Regions from separate parts of the Streptosporangium sp. NBC_01755 genome, predicted to be linked through region 1. Evidence: riboswitches for the same ligand, from Rfam matches in the RefSeq annotation. Region 1 holds a riboswitch; each other region holds the start of a gene.
What was found. A riboswitch is a leader RNA that binds a small molecule or an ion and turns the genes downstream of it on or off. The one in region 1 is predicted to bind cyclic di-AMP.
Positions count from the first base shown of each region.

Region 1 (6,725 bases):
CCTGGTGCGCGCGGGCAGGCGGGCCAGGGACGCGGGCCGGACCGCCGAGGCGGCCGACGAGCTGCGTGCCGCCCTGGCGCTCTGGCGGGGACCCGCGCTGGCCGGTATCGACTCGGGGCGGCTGCGGCGGGCCTATGCCGTACCACTGGAGGAGGCGCGGCTGACCGCGCTCGAAGAGCGTGTCGAGCTGGACCTGGCGCTCGGCCGCGGCGCGGAGTTGACAGGGGAGCTGCGCGCGCTCGTGGCCGCGTATCCGCTGCGGGAGCGGGTATGGGGGCAGCTCATGCTGGCGCTCGACCAGGCGGGACGCAGGCCGGAGGCGCTGAGCGCCTACCAGGAGGCGCGGCGGTTGCTGCTCGACGAGCTCGGCCTGGAACCCGGTGCCGAGCTGCGGGAGGCGCACGAGCGGGTGCCGGCCAAAGGTACGCCTCCGAGAGCCGTGCCGAACGAGATGCCGCCGGACGTCGTCGATTTCACCGGGCGAGAGCGCGTGCTGGACTGGATCCGCGGGGCCGTGCAGGCCGTCGGTAGCGCCCCTGTCCACCTGGTGCTGCACGGCCCGGCGGGAGCGGGCAAGTCCGCGATGGCGATCCACGCGGCCGGCGCGCTCGATTTCCCCGACGGACGGCTTTACGCCTCGCTCAGGGCCAGGACGTCGGGTGCGGTGCTGGAGGACCTGCTGCGCTCGCTCGGCTGCCCTTAGGGGGCCGTACCCGCCGAGCCGCCCGAGCGGGTCCGTCTCTACCGCAGCATGGTGGGCGGGCGGCGGCTGCTGGTGGTGGTGCTGGACGACGCGGCCGACGAGGCACAGGTGCACCCGCTGCTGCCCACCGGGCCCGGCTGCCTGACGCTGGTGACCAGCCGCTCGCCGCTGCTCGGCCTGGAGGCGGCGCGCGCCTGTGAGCTCGAGGTGTTCGATCCCGGCGAGTCCGTGGCGATGCTGGCCCGGGTGGTGGGCGAGCAGCGCGTGCGGGCCGAGCCGCAGGCGGCGGCGCGGATCGCGGCACTGTGCGGTGGGCTGCCGCTGGCGCTCAGGATCGCCGGGTCCAGGCTGGCTCGGCGGCCGAACTGGACACTGAAGCACCTGGCGGGACGACTTGAGGACGAGCGCGGCCGCCTCGACGAGCTCAGCGCGGGCGATCTGGCCGTACGGAGCAGCCTGGCGCTCGGTTACCACGCGCTCTCGGATCGGGAACGCCTGCTGTTGCGCCGCCTCGGCGCGCTGTCCGCGCCCGACTTCGCTCCGTGGGCGGCCTCCGCGCTCCTCGGCGCGCCCGCCGATCGGTTGCTGGAGGCGCTGGCCGAGGCGGGCCTGTTGCAGGTGCGCGGGCTCGACGCGACCGGCAGGGAGAGGTACGGCTGGCACGATCTGACCAGGCTTTATGCCGCTGAACGCCTCGCTGAGGAGGAGGGTGCCCCCAAAGGAGTCCTCGCCGTGGCCGTCCGGGAGATCCTTGACCGCACCCGGCGGGCCAGGGCGCTGCTCCTGCCCGCCGAGCCGGGCTCGGGTCAGACCCTGGCCCATACGGCGGAGCAGGCCATGGTCCTTGCGACCACGCAGCTCAGGGAGTCGGCCCGCCGACTGGCCTTCTACCTGACGCCCTTCTTCGAGCTCGGCGCGCACCGCGAGGACTGGCGTGCGGCCGCGGAGATCGGCCTGCGGGCCGCGAGGCGTATGGGCCACCGCCACGGCGAGGCGCTGCTGTTGCGGTCCACGGCGGACCTGCACCTGGTGGAGGGCCGTCCGGTGGAGGCGGCCGGAGCCCTCCAGCGGGCGCTTCCGCCGGCGGAGGCGGGACTGGACCAGCGGCGGCCTGCCGAGGCGCGTGAGCGGGCCGAACGCGGTCTCGGCCTGCTCAGGCGGCTGGGGGATCGGCTGCCCGAGGCCGCGGGACTGGTGGTCCTGGCCAGGGTGGCCATGGTGGAGGGACGGCCCGATGTCGCCCGCGGGGCCGCGGAGGAGGCGCTCGGGACGTTTCGCGAGCACGCGGACCGCCGGGGGGCGGCGCGGGCGCTGCTGACCCTGGCCATGGCTCTTCTGGACCTTGATGAGGTAGATGGGGCAGTTGATGCGATAACAGGTGCTATGGGAGAGTTTGACGCTCTCGGTGACAGGCGTGGCCTCGCCGGTGAGTCCGGTGAGTCCGGTGAGTCCGGTGAGTCCGGTGAGTCCGGTGAGTCCGGTGAGTCCGGTGAGTCCGGTGAGCTCGCCGAGCAGGGCGAGGTGATCGCCAGTAGGGAGGTCAAGGCCGGCGGTGCCGACCTGACCGTGCAGATCACCGGTCTCAAACGGCAGGGCCGGCTCTCCACGCTGACCTGGACGGTCACCAACAAGGGCGACGAGCGCTGGCAGATGAGCAGCGACATGGGGGACACCCCGGGCGGCCTCGGCCTGACCGTGGCGGGGGTCAGCCTGGTCGACCCGGTCAACGGCAAGCGGTACACCGTCGCGCGCACGGGCAAGTATCCCAGGGCCAAGTGCCTGTGCTCCGACTACGACGTGTTCACCGAGCCGGGTGAGGTGCTGCCGCTGCACGCCACGTTCGCCGCTCCGCCACCGGACGTCACGAAGATCAATCTGGACCTCAAGGTGCTGGGTGTGTTCACCGATGTCCCGATCTCCTGAGCGTCTCGCGGTCCTCGCGCTCACGTTCACACTGGTGGTGGCCCCGGCCGTGGTCGCGTGGGCCGATCCGGAGGACACCGCGGCCGATGTGGAGGACATCGTCGCCCCTGTCGAGGACATCATCGCCGAGGTGGAGTCGCTCGACGGCGCCGAGAGCGAGTCGAAGCGGGGTGAGCAGGTCACCGTGGCGCTCACCAGCGACGTGCTGTTCGCGCTTGACCGGGCAGTGCTGACGCCGCAGGCACGGCAGCGACTGCGGCGGGTCGCCGAGAGGATCCAGGCCGAGTCCGCGGGCGGGGTGGTCAGGATCGAGGGGCACACCGACGACCAGGGAGCCGACGCCTACAACGACGCGCTGTCACTGCGGCGGGCGCGGGCCGTACAACAGGCACTTCGGCAGCAGGTATCCCATGTGACCTTCCAGGCCATGGGCTTCGGCGAGCGGCGGCCCAAACTGCCCAACGTCGTTCAGGGGCGGCCGGTGAAGGAGAACCAGGCGAAGAACCGGCGAGTGGAGATCGTCTTCAATGCCAAGCGGTGATCCTGGTCCGGCGCACCGGCGCACCGGCGCACCGAGATCTGCTCCGTCATGCTCGACGCGGGATGTCAAACAAAGGGGCGGGAGAGGCCGCGCCCGAAGTGGTTTCCTTCCCGGCCCGTGTCCGGAAGATCTTTCCCACCTTTGCGATAGTTGCGCGTCGTCCTTCGCCCCGTATCGTCCCCAACAGTGATCCCGATTGTGCGAGGAAGGATCGGCATGGCCGACGATGTGGTGCGACGTGTTTTCCAGTCCGTCGACTCGTTCGACCCCGACGAGTTCGTGCGGTTGCTGGCCGAGGACGCCACGTTGGTGTTCGGCAATGCCGAGCCGACGACGGGACGCGAGGCCATCGCCGCCGGGTTGCGGGTGTTCTTCTCCACCATCGGCGGCCTGCGGCACCGGATCGTCAGAAACTGGCAGGTGGACGCCGACATCATCGCCGAGACCGAGGTGACCTACCGGCGGCTCGACGGCAAGGATGTCAGCGTCGTAGCCGTATCGATCTGGCGCACCCGCGATGACGGTCTGATCTCGGACTACCGCATATTCGTCGACCTCGCACCCGTCTACATGGTCTAGGTATGCTCCCTCGCGCCACGCGGGAGGCAGGGCGAGGTCTGTCGGCCCCGGGTGCTCCCTCGCGTGGGAGCACCCGGCCTGGTCGTGTCTCGTCAGCCTTTGGCCCCTGAGGTGCGGAGGGGGAGGTGCCCGAGAAATCGCAGGTCAGCGCGTCGTGGCATTAGTACATCGAGATGTGCGGGTGGTCGTAGTGGTTGGCGGTGACGCCGCCGCGGTTGGACATGACCCTCCAGCCGGAGCCGTGGTTGATGCGCTGGCGCCAGATCACGTACTTCACCCCGAGCTTGGACTTGTTCTTGATGGCCCAGGCGGAGATCTCGTCGCCGAGCCGGATGTTGGCGGCTGTGGGCATCGTGCCGCCGGCGCTCATCATGAAGTCGCAGGCGCGGCCGAGGGGGTGCTCGCCGCCGTCGTTCGCGGACCGGTAGCAACCGACGGCGTACGGGAGGTTGAAACGCCTCTTGAGGGCCTCACGCATGATCCGGGTCCGGTCGGTGATGTTGTCGGCGCCGGTGGGGAGTTGCGGGGCCCAGCTGCCGTCGGAGCGGCGCCCGGAGCCGACGGGGGCGAGCCGGTCGAGCCTGTTCTTGATGTCCTTGATCAGATCTTCGAGCTCGTCGCGCTGGGTCTGCATCTCCCTGGCCTCCTCACCGATTTCGTCGGTGAGTCTGGCTGTCGTCTCGGTTGCCCTCTTCCTGCGTTCGAGGCTCTCGGCGAAGCCCTGCAGGTGCGCGCTCTGCTGGGCGGTGAGCTGCTCCATCACCGCGGTTCCGCCCATGTCGTCGGAGAACAGCAGCGCGGGCAGGCCCCCGGTGCTGCTCTGGTAGCGGAGCTGAACTATGGAGTCGACCTGCTTTTCCGCCTCGGCGTAGAGATCGGAGGCCCTGGCCAGGTTCTGCTTGGCGACGGTCTCGGCCTTCTGCGCTTTCTTGAGGGACTCGCGCTTGGCCGCGTAGGCCTCGATCAGTCCGTCCACCTTCTTGTTGATCTTGGCCAGCTCGGCACGGAGCTTGGCCTCGGTCGGCTTGGGCTCCGCGCTTCCCGCGGTGGGGGCACCGAGGGTGAACGCGGCGATCAGGCTCAGGCAGAGGACCAGAGTCGCATGCCGACGGAACGTGGGGGACGGAGCCGCCACGAACTCTCCTCTCCTTCCGCCTACCGGGTTAGCTGACGGGTTCGGGCTGGAGGACGCCCTTCCACCGAAGTGGTTTCACCCCAGGTGCGGTGGTTCCCCGGCTCCCGGGCGATGCGCCTGGGATTAGGCATATCGGCTGTTGCAGCCGATGTGGGAAGGATAGTAGTGGTAAACACAAGGTCGCGCGACCTCAAGACGAGACCAATTAGTGATTAATTCGTGACAGCAGAGCGCAGAAGGTGTGCTGCCTCCTCGGGCAGCACGTCGTTCACGAAGGCGCCCATGGCCGACTCGGAGCCGGCGAGATATTTCAGCTTGTCCGGCGCGCGACGGATGCTGAACAGCTCCATGTGCGCGTACGACAGGTCACGACCGGTGTTGACCGGCGCCTGGTGCCAGGCCGCGATGTAGGGCATGGGCACGCCGAACAGCCCGTCGAGGCGGCGGAGCACGTCGGTGTAGAGCGGTCCGAACGCCGCGCGCTCCACGGGCTCCAGCCCGACCAGGTCGGGGACCTGCCGGTGGGGGTAGAGATGAACCTCCACCGGCCAGCGCGCCGCGGCCGGGACGAACGCCGTCCAGTGCTCGTTCGAGGCCAGGCGTCGTCGCGGAGGTCGAAGTAGAACAGCTCCCGGCCGTCGGCCAGGTGGGTGATCGTACGCTTCATCGGCCGATGTTCTCGCTCTCCAGCTGCGGCTCTGTGATGATCAGCTCCCCCACCGAGGCGGCGAGTTCCTCGCGGGCCTCCTCGGTCAGGCTGGAATCGGTGATCACGATGTGGGCCTGGGCCAGCTCGGCGATCGTGCTGATGCCGACCGTGCCCCACTTGGTGTGGTCGGCGAGCACCACCAGGCGGTGCGCGGAGGCGATCAGCTCGCGGTTGGTCTCGGCCTCCAGCAGGTTGGGTGTGGTGAACCCGGCGCGGGCGCTCATCCCGTGCACGCCGAGGAAGAGGGTGTCGACATGGAGTCCTCGGATCGCCGAGACGGCGACCGGGCCGACCAGCGCGTCGGAGGGGGTGCGGACCCCGCCGGTGAGCACGACCGTGCGGTCGGCCTTGGGGGAGCGGTGGAAGACGTCGGAGATTCGGACCGAGTTGGTGATCACGGTCAGCTCGGGCACGTCGACCACGTGGTGGGCGAGCGTCCAGGTCGTGGTGCCCGCGGAGAGCGCGATGGCGGTGGCGGGCCGAACGAGCCGGGCGGCCTGCTGGGCGATCATCTCCTTCTCCGCCTGCCGGCGCGCAGACTTGGCGGCGAAGCCCGGTTCCTCGGTCGAGCCGGGTCCGGCGGCGGTGGCGCCACCGTGGACCTTCTCCACCAGTCCGCGCTCGGAGAGCACCTCAAGGTCGCGCCGGATCGTCATGTCGGACACCCCGAGCTCTCGGACGAGATCGGCGACCCTGACTCCGCCCCTGCTCCGCACCCTCTCCAGGATCGCCTGCTGCCGCTGCTGGGCGAGCATTGACTCACTCCCTTTAATTCACCAGATTCCACCAAAATACCACGGCGAGTACTGTTGAATTGTGGTGGTCGCCTGCTCACAGCCGCTCAAGCTCCGCCATGATGTTCGCTCTCGCCGTCTCCTCCAGATCGGCGATGTGGAAGATCACCGGAAGGTCGAGCAGCGAGCGCAGCACCGCGGCCCTGCCGGACCTGAAAGCGTCGTCAGGCACGAAGGCGTACTCCTCACGCACGGCGGCCGCGTAGGCGGCGTAGGCCTCCGGTGACGCGCCCAGGATCGCCAGGTCCGCGTCGGACAGCACGGCCCCGTCCGAGTCGCCCGGTGCGGGGGCATGTGTGACGGTCAGCCTGACCAGCCGGGTGACCGTGGCCACCGCCTCA
Region 1 is NZ_CP109131.1:1,426,460-1,433,184, reverse strand. Features, by position in the region: gene OG884_RS06370 (AfsR/SARP family transcriptional regulator) at 1-703, shown strand, start outside; partial or broken gene OG884_RS06365 (NB-ARC domain-containing protein) at 749-2,626, shown strand; gene OG884_RS06360 (OmpA family protein) at 2,610-3,167, shown strand; gene OG884_RS06355 (nuclear transport factor 2 family protein) at 3,384-3,746, shown strand; gene OG884_RS06350 (coiled-coil domain-containing protein) at 3,907-4,881, opposite strand; cyclic di-AMP (ydaO/yuaA leader) riboswitch at 4,885-5,021, opposite strand; partial or broken gene OG884_RS06345 (galactose-1-phosphate uridylyltransferase) at 5,094-5,486, opposite strand; gene OG884_RS06340 (DeoR/GlpR family DNA-binding transcription regulator) at 5,545-6,345, opposite strand; gene OG884_RS06335 (HD domain-containing protein) at 6,422-6,725, opposite strand, start outside.

Region 2 (6,725 bases), 200 kb from region 1:
GGCGCGGCGGGGGAGGCTCTCCCCGGACGCTGGAGGAGGCCGCGATGATCGACGGCGCGAGCCGGCCGGTGATCCTGTGGCGGATCCTCTTTCCCCTCGTCGCGCCGGGACTGGTCGCCACGAGTGTCTTCTCGTTCATCACCGCCTGGAACGACTTCATCTTCCGCCAGGACCTTCATCATCTCGGCCAGGGACAACCAGACGCTGCCCTCGGCCCTGCTGGTCTTCTTCAAGCCCGACGAGAACGACTGGGGCGGCATCATGGCGGCCTCGACGCTGATGACCGTTCCTGTGCTGATCTTCTTCGTGGCCGTCCAGCGCAGGCTGGTGGCCGGGCTGGGCGGGGCGGTGAAGGACTGACACCCGCCAGGCTCCGTTCCCCCTGTACCGATAATTTTTGCCTGGACCAGGGCAGAACTGTCCCTCGGGACGGTTGACAGGCCAAAATTGGTCCGTGGGCAGGATCGGATCGGTAGGAATGAGCGAGTGCGAGCGTGGGAAGCTTCCGCCAGTTCTGGGCCAGTTGTTCGCTGACGGGGCCGACGGAAGCAGCGGAGGTGAGGGCCGGAGGCTCTCGGTGGACCTGCCACCGGGGGACGTGGTGTGGCCCGACCCCGGTTACGCTCAGCTCTCGCTCCGTCGCCGTCCGGCGTTCTGGCTGAGTGAGGTGGCGGTCTCCGGCGAGTACTGGGCACGGCTGCGGTCCCAGCACGAGCACTCCGGCCTGTGGCCGGTGCTGCTGGAGGACTCGGTGCAGCCCTGGTCGGCCGGTCAGATCGCCCCGGACGCCGCCGTCGAGATCGACAACTACCAGGCCGCCGCGTTCATGGCCGAGGTGTGGTCCGACTGGATCGTCAAGGCCCACATCGACCAGCTCGAAATCCTCGACCCCTTCGGAGTCGAATGTCCGGGTCCGGCCCCTTCGGGAAGGCCTGCCGCCGATCCCGGCGTGGTCGCCGACTGGTACGCCGGCCTGGTGGCCGAGCGCAGGACCCCGCTCGGGCTCGTCGCGGTCGAGCGCGGGGCCGACGCTCTCGCCGTCATGGGCTGGCAGGGTGCCCTGAACCACAACGAGTGGATGGTCCCGCTCGCGGCCGTGGTGCGGAGCTGGGAGGACAGGTTCGGGGTGCGGGTGGTCGGCATGGGGTTCAACACCCTCGACCTCAGCGTCGCCGCACCTCCGACGACCTCGGAGCACGCCCTGCACGTCGCCGCGGAGCACTGGACGTTCTGCCCCGACAGCATCATCCAGGGCGCGGGGAGTCTCATCGACTACGCCGAGCAGATCAAGGGCAGGAACGCCTGGTCGTTCTGGTGGGACTGAGCTTGCCCGCCGCGGGTCTCCGGGGTGTGAAACCCGAGATCGGCAAGACGTTCTCGCTGGTAGGGCGGCTGTTGGTGTGACGGGGTCCCCGATGGGGCTTTCTTGGGGGTAGTAGGTAGATCTTCTGGGGTTTTCATGGCATTTGCTTTGCTTTGTCCGATTTCGTGAGTAGTGTCCATGGGTATCGGTTGGCGACCTGCCCTTCACAAGAGGGAGCGGCCGGCCGACGTCGAATCCCACAGGGCCCGCATGGTCCGGGGAACCGGGGAACCATTTTTCCGGGGTGAATCCGCCGCGAACGTGCGGCGGTAGGGCAACTCCACCGCTCGAACCCGTCAGCTAACCCGGTAGACGAGCTGGAGAGGAGATCCCCCTCATGGATCACCGCGTCACCACGTCGGTGCCCGCTCTGCCCGTGCCGACCACCTGAACTTCGTCGCTGACCCCTGTCGCCGCGCCTGAGCGCGGCACCTGGATCGTGCTCCGCGTAGCGATCGACTGATCCTGCCACGCCACTTTTCCGATGAGCGCGTCCCCGCCACTGCACTCCTCCCCATGCGTCGCACGTGGCTGCCCCGTTCCCTCGCGAAAGAGCCTCTTCTTCATGCGTCTTCCTTTTGACCTGCACAAGAACGGCCTGCATAAGAACCTCCCGAAGAACCTCCCGTACAAGAACCGCCTCGCCACCGCCGCTCTGGTCGGTGCCGGCGTGCTCGTCTCCAGCGGTGTGGCCTCCGCGCTGCCCGCCTCCTCCGCCGCTCCCGCCTCCGTCGCCGCTGCCGGTGCCACTGCCTCCGTTGCCTCCCCCGGCGCGGACACCGTGGTGGCCGCCAACGAGACCGTTCTCCTTGAGGGCTCGACCAGGGCCTCCTACTTCTGGGACGACTCCTCGGGCCGGGCCGGTGACACCGGCCTGCCGGCCAGTGGCAAGCCGATGCAGAAGGGCATGATCGCCAGCCCGAGCTGGCCCCTGTTCACCGAGGGCTATGTCATCTACAAGGGCAAGAAGGCCAAGTTCTTCGTCGGTGACCGCGGTCCCGGCGTGCCCTCCAACCGGGGCATCATGATCGACATTGATGCCAAGACCTTCGCCGACCTGACCGACGGCCGGTTCAACTCCGCCACGCTGGGTGTGGACGGCAACGGCGGCATGGGCCACATCGACATCAAGTACGTGGTCACCAAGTGGGGCGACGGCGTGGGCAAGAAGAACCACCCCGTGGCGTTCGCCACCGGTGCCTGGCGCTACCGGGACGCGAACCCGGCGAAGCCTCCGCAGACGGTCCTGGTCAAGGCCGAGCAGTCCAAGAAGTCTGTGAAGACCCAGCAGGTGATCCAGACGTTCGCCAAGCCCAAGATCATGTCCGAGCCGCTCACCGCACCTGAGGCGAGCATCGCCGCCAAGCCGGTCGCCCTGTCCGGCGCCGACGCCAAGGCCGCCGAGCAGGGTGTCCGGGACCTGGGCGCCGCCGCCCCGGTGGCGGCCGTCACCTCGGCCGGTCCGTCCGCCGGCACGGCCGCCGGCCTGGCCCTGGCGGGAGTGCTCGCCGCGGGTGGTGCCACCTACCTGGTCGCCGGCCGTCTCCGCGGTAGGGCGGGCGCCGAGGAGAGCTGAGGTCCGGCACGATCTCCGGCTTTCCTTCGCCGACGCGATCCGATGAGATCCTCCTGCGGCCCGTGCCCCCCGGGGCACGGGCCGCAGGAGGATCAGACCTCGAGCCGCTCCTCGATGCCGCGCAGGATGTGCCGTGCGAGCGCGAGGTTGGCCCGGTTCCGGTCGAGGGCCATGTAGATGAACAGGCCTTTGCCGCTCCGGCCGGAGAGCGGGCGGATCACGTGGTATTGCGTGCCGAGCGTGATGAGGATGTCCTCGATGCCGTCCTTGAGGCCGAGCGACTCCATGGTCCGCATCTTGGCCTTGACGACCTCGGTGTTACCCGCGGCCGCCACCTGGAGGTCGAGATCCTTGGAACCGCCGAGCGCGCCCAGCGCCATCCCGCTGTTGTAGTCCACGATCACCGCGCCGATGGCACCGTCGATCGCCATCATCTCCTTGAGAGAGATGTCCATGTTGCCCATGTCTGCCTCCGATCACTGAGTTATCGATATCCGTGAGGTGATGGCGGCCAATCTGGCCGCCGTCTTGCGACCCTCCAGCCTGAGCAGCCCGAGGTTGGTCCCCGGGCGTGCCAGAACCGTGAGGACGATCTTGGGGCCGGCGGCGTAGCAGGCCGCGTAGCCGTTGGTGCCGGAGATCAGCGTCTCCTCGAAGGCGCCCTTGCCGGCCATGCCGGTCATCCGGCGGCTGAGGGCCAGCAGCGCGGAGGAGAGCGCGCCGGTCTGCTCGGTGGAGGTGCCGTCGCCCAGATCACTGGCCAGGGTCAGACCGTCGACGCTGCACGCGATGCTCCCGTCCACGTCGGGTATCCGCTCCCGCAACAGCGCCATCTCGCGGTGTATCTCCTCACGCAGTTCCACCGACACCCTCCTTCCGATCAGCTTCAGCGTCCGCAGCCTTATCGGCGGCATCGAACCAGGCTCAAGTCAGTGCCTCCAATGCGTTCCTGAGCCGGATGAGCAGGTTGACGTCGGTCGGGTCCCCGGTGGCTCCGGGAAGCGACGCAGGCGTCGCCAGGGAGCCCGTTCCGGCTGCCGGGATCTCCGTGGCCCCCCTCGTCCGCCTCGGCAGCGGGTCCTGCGTGGCGGGTGCGGCGGCCGCGTCGGGTTCCGGGATGCGCAGCAGCCCACGGGAGGCGAGCTGCCGTACGGCGAGCAGCACCGAGTACGCCGGGCGGCCCAGCTTGCGCGCCAGGTCGGCCGGGGGCGCCGTGGAGTCGGCGCCGACCAGCACCTCCCACTGCAGTGAGCTCAGCACCACCCGCTGGGCGGTGATCCGCCTTCGCGGGACGACCGGGAGCGTGTCCAGCTCCGCGGACGGCCAGGTCTGTTCCAACTGCGCCTTCCTCCGCTTGCACTCCCGGAGCAGGCCGGCCGCGTCGAAGTACCACTGCGGTCCGAGCCAGTGCCGCTCTCCCCGCCGGAACCTGGGCCGGTGCCCGGTTGCCTCCAACAGGAAGTAGCTGGCGTCGAGCACCGTGCTCAGCACGCAGAACTCCAGCTCACCCCTGGTGAGCAGGCCCTGTGCGAGGAGCCGGTCGCCTCCGAGGATCTGCGGGGCGGCGACCGGCGGCTCGCCGCCCCGCAGATCCTCGGAGGCGACCTGCCTGGCCTGTCGCAGGGCATGGGCGGAGATCCCGCGGCAGGCCGCCAGCAGGTCCTCCAGCCGGGGGGCGGACGCGCTCTCGGCGTAGGTCACGCGGCCGTCGGTGAGATAGATGACGCCCGCCTTACCGAGGCGGAGCGAGCCGGTGGCGCGATCACCGGCGAGCCCACTGAGGATGATCTCGATGCTTGGCACGGCTTCACGTCGAGATCAGGCGGCCGGAAAGGGCCTGGAGGCGGTGGCGGGCCAGTGCCAGGTTCGACCGTTTCAGATCGAGCCTGACGTAAATGACCAGAGGGCCGTCGAAAAGCGTTTCCAACGGCCTCAGTAAATGGTGGCCGCCGTCCGTGGTTATGATCATGTCGTCGATCCGGACCGTACCGCCCGGTGCGGTGACGGCGAGCCCGTCCAGCGTCGCGCGCAGGGTCTCGCTCAGTCCCGCGGCAGATCTCTCCACGTCACCGTGGCGGCTCGCACCACCGGTCGCCACGACCGTCCCGCTGGTCTGATCGATGAGGATCGCGTCCAGGGCGCCGGGGATGGCCATTACCTCAGTGAGGCAGTCTTCGATTCCGAGCACGTGCTCTCCCTTGCCGACGACTTCAACGTCGCCCGGTCAGCGTAGGGAAAGCCCTCGTGGTTCGCCTTTTCTGCCTAGGTCATTGATAGGAAAAAGCGTAGGATTCACCATCTAGGTAGGAAGATATACACCCCGGGTGGGAATCAACCCGTTGGCCGGTCGGTGATAATCGCCTTTTCGTCCGGCTTGAAAACAAGACGGGGCGGGGCCGCGCTGCGGTCGGTCCTCGCGACGGGGGCACAGCGCGGTCGCGCCGCGGTCAGTTCTCGCGACGGGGGAACGTGGGCGGGTCTGCGGCGCGCCGGATCACCGCGGCGAGCTGTTCCTCGGTGAGCACGCGAGGCTCGCCGATGCTCCTGGCCCGCACGTACACCTCGCAGAGCCACTCCAGCAGCCTGGTCGCCTCGAAGGCCCCGTCCAGGTCGTCGCCGATCGTGACCCCGCCGTGGTTGGCCAGCAGCGCCGCGCGCCTGTCCGCCAGCGCGGCTCGGACGGAGGCGGCGAGCTCGGGCGTGCCGTAGGTGGCGTATTCGGCGACGCGGACGGTCCCGCCGAGCAACAGGGCGTTGTAGTGGATCGGCGGCAGCTCGCTCATGGTCGTGGCGACCACGGTGCCGAAGACGGAGTGGGTGTGCACAATCGCGCCGGCGTCGGTGGTCGTATAGACCGCCAGGTGCATGGGGGTCTCCGAGGACGGTCGCAGGTCGCCTTCGACGAGGTGGCCCTCGACGTCGACGATCGGGCAGGCCTCGGGTTCCAGCCGGTCGAGGGAGACGCCGCTGGGCGTCACGGCGACGAGTTCGCCCGCGCGCACGCTGAGATTTCCCGCGGTTCCGACGACCAGTCCGGTCGCGGCGGCTCGGCGGCCGTACTCACATAGCAGGCGGCGCTGCTCGGCCAACAACACGCCGTCAAAAGTAGGGGCTTGCGGTACGGGGCGGCAAACCCTCATTATCTGGTCTAGACCGGTTGCCGCTCATTGGCTGCCGGCGAGCATGGTTCCTTTATCTCGCCGGTTGCGGCCAAGTCAATGGTTCCGGGGAAATATCGGCCACTATGTGCCGTTCTATCATTGAATTGCACCTCCTTGGCGTTTGGTAGTTAGCGGATAGGTCGCGAGGACATCACGGCTTGGTCTAGACCGGCAGGGAAGTCTTGACGCTGGGCTCCGCGGATACGTACCTTCGGGCAAACGTTTAGGAAACTTTCCTAATTGATCCCCCGTTCAGGAGGGTTGCATGTCAAACTCGGTCGGTACGCCCGGAGACATCACCCGGCGGCAGTTGCTCCGCCGGATCGGCATGAGCGCTCTGATCGTCGGCCCGGGCGCCGGGCTGCTCAGCGCCTGCGCCACCGGCGGCGGTGCGGCTCCTTCGGCCGGCACCTCCGCGGCCCCCTCCGCAGGTGGTGCGATCTCCGCGAAGAACCCGTTCGGCGTCGCCGCCGACGCGCCGCTTGAGGTCGTCATCTTCAAGGGTGGCCTCGGCGACGGCTACGCCACCGAGGTGCACGAGCCGCTGTACAAGAAGACGTTCGCCCAGGCGCAGGTCAAGCACGTCGCCACCCAGCAGATCGCGCAGACCCTGCAGCCGCGGTTC
Region 2 is NZ_CP109131.1:1,622,465-1,629,189, reverse strand. Features, by position in the region: gene OG884_RS07335 (hypothetical protein) at 1-48, shown strand, start outside; partial or broken gene OG884_RS07330 (carbohydrate ABC transporter permease) at 21-360, shown strand; gene OG884_RS07325 (DUF4253 domain-containing protein) at 578-1,324, shown strand; cyclic di-AMP (ydaO/yuaA leader) riboswitch at 1,542-1,693, shown strand; gene OG884_RS07320 (hypothetical protein) at 1,706-1,930, opposite strand; gene OG884_RS07315 (hypothetical protein) at 1,929-2,939, shown strand; gene OG884_RS07310 (hypothetical protein) at 3,032-3,403, opposite strand; gene OG884_RS07305 (roadblock/LC7 domain-containing protein) at 3,416-3,802, opposite strand; gene OG884_RS07300 (hypothetical protein) at 3,864-4,742, opposite strand; gene OG884_RS07295 (roadblock/LC7 domain-containing protein) at 4,747-5,127, opposite strand; gene OG884_RS07290 (class II aldolase/adducin family protein) at 5,387-6,034, opposite strand; gene ngcE (N-acetylglucosamine/diacetylchitobiose ABC transporter substrate-binding protein) at 6,366-6,725, shown strand, end outside.
Region 2: linked by a shared signal. The riboswitch ahead of OG884_RS07315 (hypothetical protein) and the one ahead of OG884_RS06350 (coiled-coil domain-containing protein) in region 1 are both predicted to bind cyclic di-AMP.

Region 3 (6,725 bases), 570 kb from region 1:
ACGCCGCAAGGCAACGGGTGTTCAACCTGGGCGAGGGGAGACCGGCCAGGCCGCACCATCTGACCGGCGTCACCCCAAGGGCGCTGAGGCGTCCGAGGGAGCGAACCGTGAGGTTCACCCGGCCGTGTTCGTCCTGGACGTGCACAGCCACCCGCTTGACCCATGCCACCCGGCTCGTGCCCGCCGCCTGCTGGCGGCGGGCCGGGCGGTGGTGGTGCGTCACACCCCGTTCGTCATCCGCCTGCGCGACCGCACCGTGGCCGACTCCGTCGTCCAGGGTGTGCAGGTCGGCATCGACCCCGGCAGCAAACACACCGGCATCGCGGTGTTCCGCACCGGCCACGCCGACCGCACCGGCCTGTACGGCATTCAGCTCGACCACCGGGGCGGGCAGATCCGCGACAGGCTCACCGCCCGCGCCGCTCTACGCCGGGGGCGCCGGTCGCGGAACCTGCGCTACCGCGCCCCCCCCCGCTTCAACAACCGCACGAAACCACAGGGGTGGTTGGCGCCGTCGCTGCGCCACCGCGTCGACACCACCATGTCGTGGGCGACCCGGTTGACCCGGTGGGCGCCCGTACGGGCCGTCCACGTCGAGCGGGTCGCGTTCGACACCCACGCCCTGTCGGCGGGCAGGCCACTCGAAGGAGTGGAATACCAGCAGGGCACCCTCGCCGCGTACGAGGTCCGCGAGTACCTGCTGGCCAGGTGGGGGCGGGCGTGCGCCTACTGCGGCGCCTCCGGCGTACCGTTGAACCTCGACCACCTCCACCCGCACAGCCGAGGCGGCTCCAACCGCCTCAGCAACCTTGTCGTGGCGTGCATACCGTGCAACCAGGCCAAGGCCGCCACCTTGGTCGAGGAGTTCCTGGCCGACCGGCCGAAGGTGCTGGCGAAGGTACTGCGGCAGATCAAGGCCCCGTTGCGGGACGCCGCCGCCGTGAACGCCACCCGGTGGGCACTGTGGCGGGCACTGGAGGCCACCGGCCTACCGGTCGCCGTCGCGTCCGGCGGGCGCACGAAATGGAACCGGTCCCGCACCGGCGCCGCGAAATCCCACACCCTCGACGCCCTGCACGTCGGCCACCTCGACACCGTGACCGGTTGGCCGTCTGTGATCCTGGTGGTCGCAGCGACCGGGCGCGGCACTTACCGCCGCACCCGCAGCGACCGCTACGGATTCCCCCGGCTGGCACTACCCCGCACCAAACGCCACCACGGCTACCAGACCGGCGACCTGGTCCGCGCCATCGTCCCGACCGGCACCAAAACCGGGACGCACACGGGGCGGGTCGCGGTCCGCTCCACCGGCAAATTCAACATTCGCACCCGGCACGGCCTCGTGCAGGGCATCCACCACCGCCATGTTCGCCTGCTCCAACGAGCCGACGGCTACGGTTACATCACCCACCCAGAAGCGCGGCACAGTGCCGCGTTTCCTCCCCCGCCCGAGGGCGGAGGTATCCACGCTGGAAGTAACCGATGACCTCGTGGGACTACTCATGAAAAGATCGATCGCGTACCAGATCAACGATCAGGAAGAGCTCGAACGGCTCTACCTGGAGCTCGTCGATCGGTTCGAGAAGCACCGAATCGAGATCATCAACGGCCGGATCGTGGTGAGGGAGATGCCCACGATCGCTCACGCCGAAGTCGCTTACCAGCTCATGGCGGAGCTCATACCGTTCTCCATAGAGAAGGGATGGCGTGTCTACCCCGAGGCCAAACTCCTCCTGCAGGTGCAGGCGGACCGCTTCGAACCTGACCTCGTCGTCGTTCCCCCGAACCCTCCCCTCTGGGACCCCAGCCACGTGTACGCCAACGCCACGCTACTGGTCGCCGAAGTCGTCTCCCCCAGCAGCGTTCACGATGACCACGTGGTCAAACCGCGGGCCTGCGCACTCGCGGGAGTTCCGCTCTACCTGGTGATAGACACCTTCGCGAACCGCTTCAGGCTGCTCAGCAGGCCAGGGCCGGAGGGGTACTCCGACGAGATCACCGAGTCGATCGGCAAGCCGCTTGAGCTGCCCGCGCCGTGGAACCTCACGATCGACACCGGCAAGCTGAGCGAAGGATAGACCCGCCGCAGGAGGAGGCCCGGCCGGATTGGAGACCGGGCTTCCTCCAAGGGGACGGGACTAGCAGATCTTGTGGACCCAGTTGTGCGAGTCCGGGCGGGAACCGTACTGGATGCCCACGAGCTCCTCGCGGATCCTCTCGGTGACGGGCCCCTGGGTGCCGTCGCCGATCGTCCAGCCGCGGTCCGCACCCTTGACCGAGCCGACCGGGGTGACGACCGCGGCGGTGCCACAGGCGAAGACCTCGGTGAGCTCGCCCGACTCGCAGCCCCGCTGCCACTCCTCGATCGACAGCCGCCCCTCCTCCGCCCGCAGGCCGAGGTCCGCGGCGAGGGCGAGGATCGAGTCGCGGGTGATGCCCGGCAGGAGCGTGCCGGTGAGCGCCGGGGTCAGCAGGCGGTCACCGTAGACGAAGAACAGGTTCATCCCGCCCATCTCCTCGACGTAGCGGTGCTCGCTCGCATCCAGCCAGACCACCTGGTCACAGCCCTGCTCGACGGCCTGGCGCTGGGCCACGAAGGCCGCGGCGTAGTTGCCGCCGCACTTGGCGAAGCCGGTGCCGCCGGGGGCCGCACGGGTGTACTCGGTGGAGAGCCAGACGCTGACCGCCTGCCCGCCGCCGAAGTAGGCCGCCGCCGGAGAGGCGATCACCATGTACTTGTAGGTCCTGGAGGGGTAGTTGACCCCGAGCGCCGGCTGCGTGGCGATCATGAAGGGGCGCAGGTAGAGGCTGTGTCCGGGCCTGGTCGGAACCCACTCGCGGTCGGTCTGGACGAGCAGTTCCAGCGACTCGACGAACGTCTCCTCGGGCAGCTCGGGCATGGCCATCCGCAGCGCGGAGGTGTTGAAGCGGGCGGCGTTGGCCTCGGGGCGGAAGGTCACGATCGCACCGTTCTGCTGGCGGTACGCCTTCATGCCCTCGAAGAGCTCCTGCGCGTAGTGGAAGACCGCGGTCGCGGGGTCGAGGCTGAGCGGGCCGTACGGCATGAGCCGGGCGTCGTGCCAGCCCTCGCCCTCGGTGTAGTCGATCGAGATCATGTGATCGGTGAAGACCTGACCGAACCCCGGAGTCGCCATTACCTGCTCGCGCTCGGCCGCGGTACGAGCGTGGTCGGAGAGCTGCACGTCGAAGCTGAGCTTCTGAGCGGTGGTCATGACGCGGATCCTTATCTTGATGTCTGGCTTACCTCGGGTCCATTCTGCGTTGGACCGGGTAACGGGAAACTACTGCATCCATGCCGCAAACCGGCAGTGCGGAGGAAACAAAAACGCGCCCGGCGGCTCAGAGAGCCGCCGGGCGCGTCAGAGTCGAGGGGGCGGCTTCCTCAGCCGGCTACTCGCGCGGTGATGTCGTCACCGATCTCCTGGGTGGTCCGGCCGGCCCAGCCGGCCAGCCGCTCGAGCAGGTCGTCGGCGACGGCCTGCTCGACCCGGGCCGCCTCGTCGGCCAGGCCCAGGTGGTCCAGGAGCATGGCGACCGACAGGATCGTGGCGGTCGGGTCGGCCTTGCCCTGGCCCGCGATGTCGGGGGCGCTGCCGTGGACCGGCTCGAACATGCTCGGCGCGGTGCGGTCGGGGTTGACGTTGCCGCTGGCCGCCAGGCCGATGCCACCGGCGATCGCCGCGCCGATGTCGGTGATGATGTCGCCGAAGAGGTTGTCGGTGACGATCACGTCGAAGCGCTCCGGCTGGCTGACGAAGAACATCGAGGCCGCGTCGATGTGGCAGTAGTCGGTCTGGACCTCGGGATACTCCAGGCTGACCCGGTCGAACGTGCGGGCCCAGAGGTCGCCTGCGTAGGTGAGCACATTGGTCTTGTGGACCAGCGTCAGCTTCTTGCGGGGGCGGGCCACGGCCTTCTCGAAGGCGTAGCGCACCACACGCTCGACCCCGTAGGCGGTGTTCAGCGATTCCTGGGTGGCGATCTCGTGCGGCGTGCCGCGGCGCAGGACGCCGCCGGCTCCGGCGTACAGGCCCTCGGTGCCCTCGCGGATGACGATCATGTCGATGTCCTCGGGGCGGGCATTGCCCAGCGGCGTCTCGACGCCGGGGAAGAGCTTGACCGGGCGGAGGTTCACGTAGTGGTCGAGCTGGAAGCGGAGCTTGAGCAGCAGATCGCGCTCCAGGATGCCCGGGGGCACGCTGGGGTCGCCGACCGCGCCGAGCAGGATCGCGTCGTATCCGCGTAGCTCGTCGAGGAGCGGGTCGGGCAGGGTCTCGCCGGTCTCGTGGTAGCGCTTGGCTCCGAGGTCGTACGTGGTGGTCTCCATCTTGGTGCCGACCGCTTCGAGGACCTTCAGTCCCTCGGTGACGACCTCGACTCCGATCCCGTCCCCGGGGATGACCGCCAGGCGAATGTTACGCGAATCCATGCAGGCACCTTACCTGTCCGTCTCGGTGATCGAACACTGGTCTCACTCTTCGGACACGTCAACACGTCCACACGTCCACATGTGATCACTTTGTCCTTTTTTACTCCCTATTGACCGTTTCGCGAGGTTTCGTTATCGTCCTCCCCATTCACATTGATGCCTAATCCGTACGGACCATCCCCTTATCGGCCCGTACGGAGCCGGGGAACCACTTTTTCCGGGATCCACCCGGCCCCCGGGAACCCGCTCCTCCCCCGGAGCGCGTTCCCGGCCGCCATCACGGGATTCCTTGGGGCGAATCGGTGCGCTCGCGCACCGTAGGGCGGCCTCCACGCCCGAGCCCGACAGCTCACCCGGCCGGCCCTATGGAAGGAATCATCCTGTCCGGCAAGATGTACTCTCGCGTCCTGTCCATCCTCGTCTCCGGCGCCGCGGTGTTCGCGGCCTCGGCCATGGCGCCGACAGCGGCACTGGCCGCCGCCCCCCTCCCCTCCCCCGAATCCCCCGCGCTCGGCACCTCCACGCTGAAGGCGGCGCTGAAAAGCGCGACGCCCAGGCCCGCCTGGCGGAAAGCCGTGAATTGGGCCATGTCCAAGCGCGGCACGCCCTACGTCTGGGGCGGCACCGGCAACGGCGGCTTCGACTGCTCGGGCCTGATGCTCCGCGCCTACGGCGCCGCCGGGATCACACTGCCCCGCGTCACCAACGACCAGTACGCGGCCTTCTCCAAGAAGATCGCCTGGAAGGATCTCAAGCCCGGTGACCTGGCCTTCTTCAGCGGCCTCGGCCACGTCGGCATGATCACCAGGCCCGGTTACATGGTCCACGCCCCGCGGAGCGGCGACGTGGTCAAGGAGGAGAAGCTCAGCGCCTGGCGCCGGTCCTCCTTCGTCGGCGCGGTGCGCCCCGATCCGCAGGGGGTCAAGCTGACCGAACAGATCAAAATCGCGACCGGCGGATAGGACACGCCGGCCGGCAACCGGTAGAAAGCCCCAAAAATCCCGACGGCATCGGGAATCAGGTTCAGCGGATGGGAGCACCACCGTTGTCCCGGCGGTCCAGGGCGGTCTGGAGCGCCTCGGCGGCCTCGTCCTCGACCTCTTCGGCGCGGTTCCAGGGATACATGTCGTACATGGTGGATCTCGTCTCGGTCGCATGCGAGCAAGGAAGATGGTCGAGACTCCGATCAGGGCTCCGGCCAGGCCTGATGTCACGGATCCGGATCACGGACCGATGATTCGTGGTGTGGAGCCGGCGAGTTGCCGGCCTGTCCCTGTCAGGCCTCGTCGCGGCAGGTAAGACCTGGCGCATTCCACTTCAGGTTACCTGCCGGCCGAAGCACCGTCTCACCCGGTGTACACACTTCTCACATGCCGGGACGAAAGATGGCCGCCGCCCCGCACTGCGGGGCGGCGGCCATCTCGGTGGATCTTTTGCCTACCGGGCCTAGTCGGCCAGGTCGACCGAGCGACCGCTGTCGGCGCCGATCTCCGCACCGATCTGGTCGATCACCTCTGCCGGGATGGCGGTGTCTACGGTGAGCGCGATGAGGGCCTTGCCGCCCTTGACGTCGCGGGCCACCTGCATCGAGGCGATGTTGATCGAGTGGTCGCCGAGGATGCGGCCGACCACGCCGACGACGCCGGGGCGGTCGGTGTAGGTGAAGAACGACAGGTGGTCGGTCGGCTCGATCTCCATCTGGTAGCCGTTGACCTCGACGATCTTCATGATCTGCCTCGGACCCGACAGGGTGCCGGAGACCGAGACCGCGCGGCCGTCGGCGAGGACGCCGCGGACCGTCACGACGTTGCGCCAGTCGGGGCTCTCGGTGCTGGTGACCAGCTCGACCGAGACGCCGCGGTCCTTGGCCAGCAGCGGGGCGTTGACATAGGTGACGGAGTCCTCGACCACGTCCGTGAAGACGCCCTTGAGCGCGGCCAGCTCCAGTACGCGGACGTCGTGGGCGGCGATCTCGCCGCGCACCTCGACGTCGAGCTTGGTGGCGACCTCGCCCGCGAGGGCGGTGAACACCCGGCCGAGCTTCTCGGCCAGCGGCAGGCCCGGCTTGACGCCCTCGGCGACGGCGCCGCCCTGGACGTTGACCGCGTCGGGCACGAACTCCCCGGCCAGGGCGAGCTTCACGCTACGCGCCACCTGGGTGCCGGCCTTCTCCTGGGCCTCGTGGGTGGAGGCGCCCAGGTGCGGGGTGACGACCACCTGGTCGAGCTCGAAGAGCGGGCTGTCGGTGACCGGCTCCTTCGGGAACACGTCGATG
Region 3 is NZ_CP109131.1:1,993,866-2,000,590, forward strand. Features, by position in the region: gene iscB (RNA-guided endonuclease IscB) at 125-1,486, shown strand; gene OG884_RS09050 (Uma2 family endonuclease) at 1,503-2,078, shown strand; gene OG884_RS09055 (branched-chain amino acid aminotransferase) at 2,139-3,233, opposite strand; gene OG884_RS09060 (3-isopropylmalate dehydrogenase) at 3,404-4,450, opposite strand; cyclic di-AMP (ydaO/yuaA leader) riboswitch at 4,598-4,828, shown strand; gene OG884_RS09065 (C40 family peptidase) at 4,816-5,412, shown strand; gene serA (phosphoglycerate dehydrogenase) at 5,897-6,725, opposite strand, start outside.
Region 3: linked by a shared signal. The riboswitch ahead of OG884_RS09065 (C40 family peptidase) and the one ahead of OG884_RS06350 (coiled-coil domain-containing protein) in region 1 are both predicted to bind cyclic di-AMP.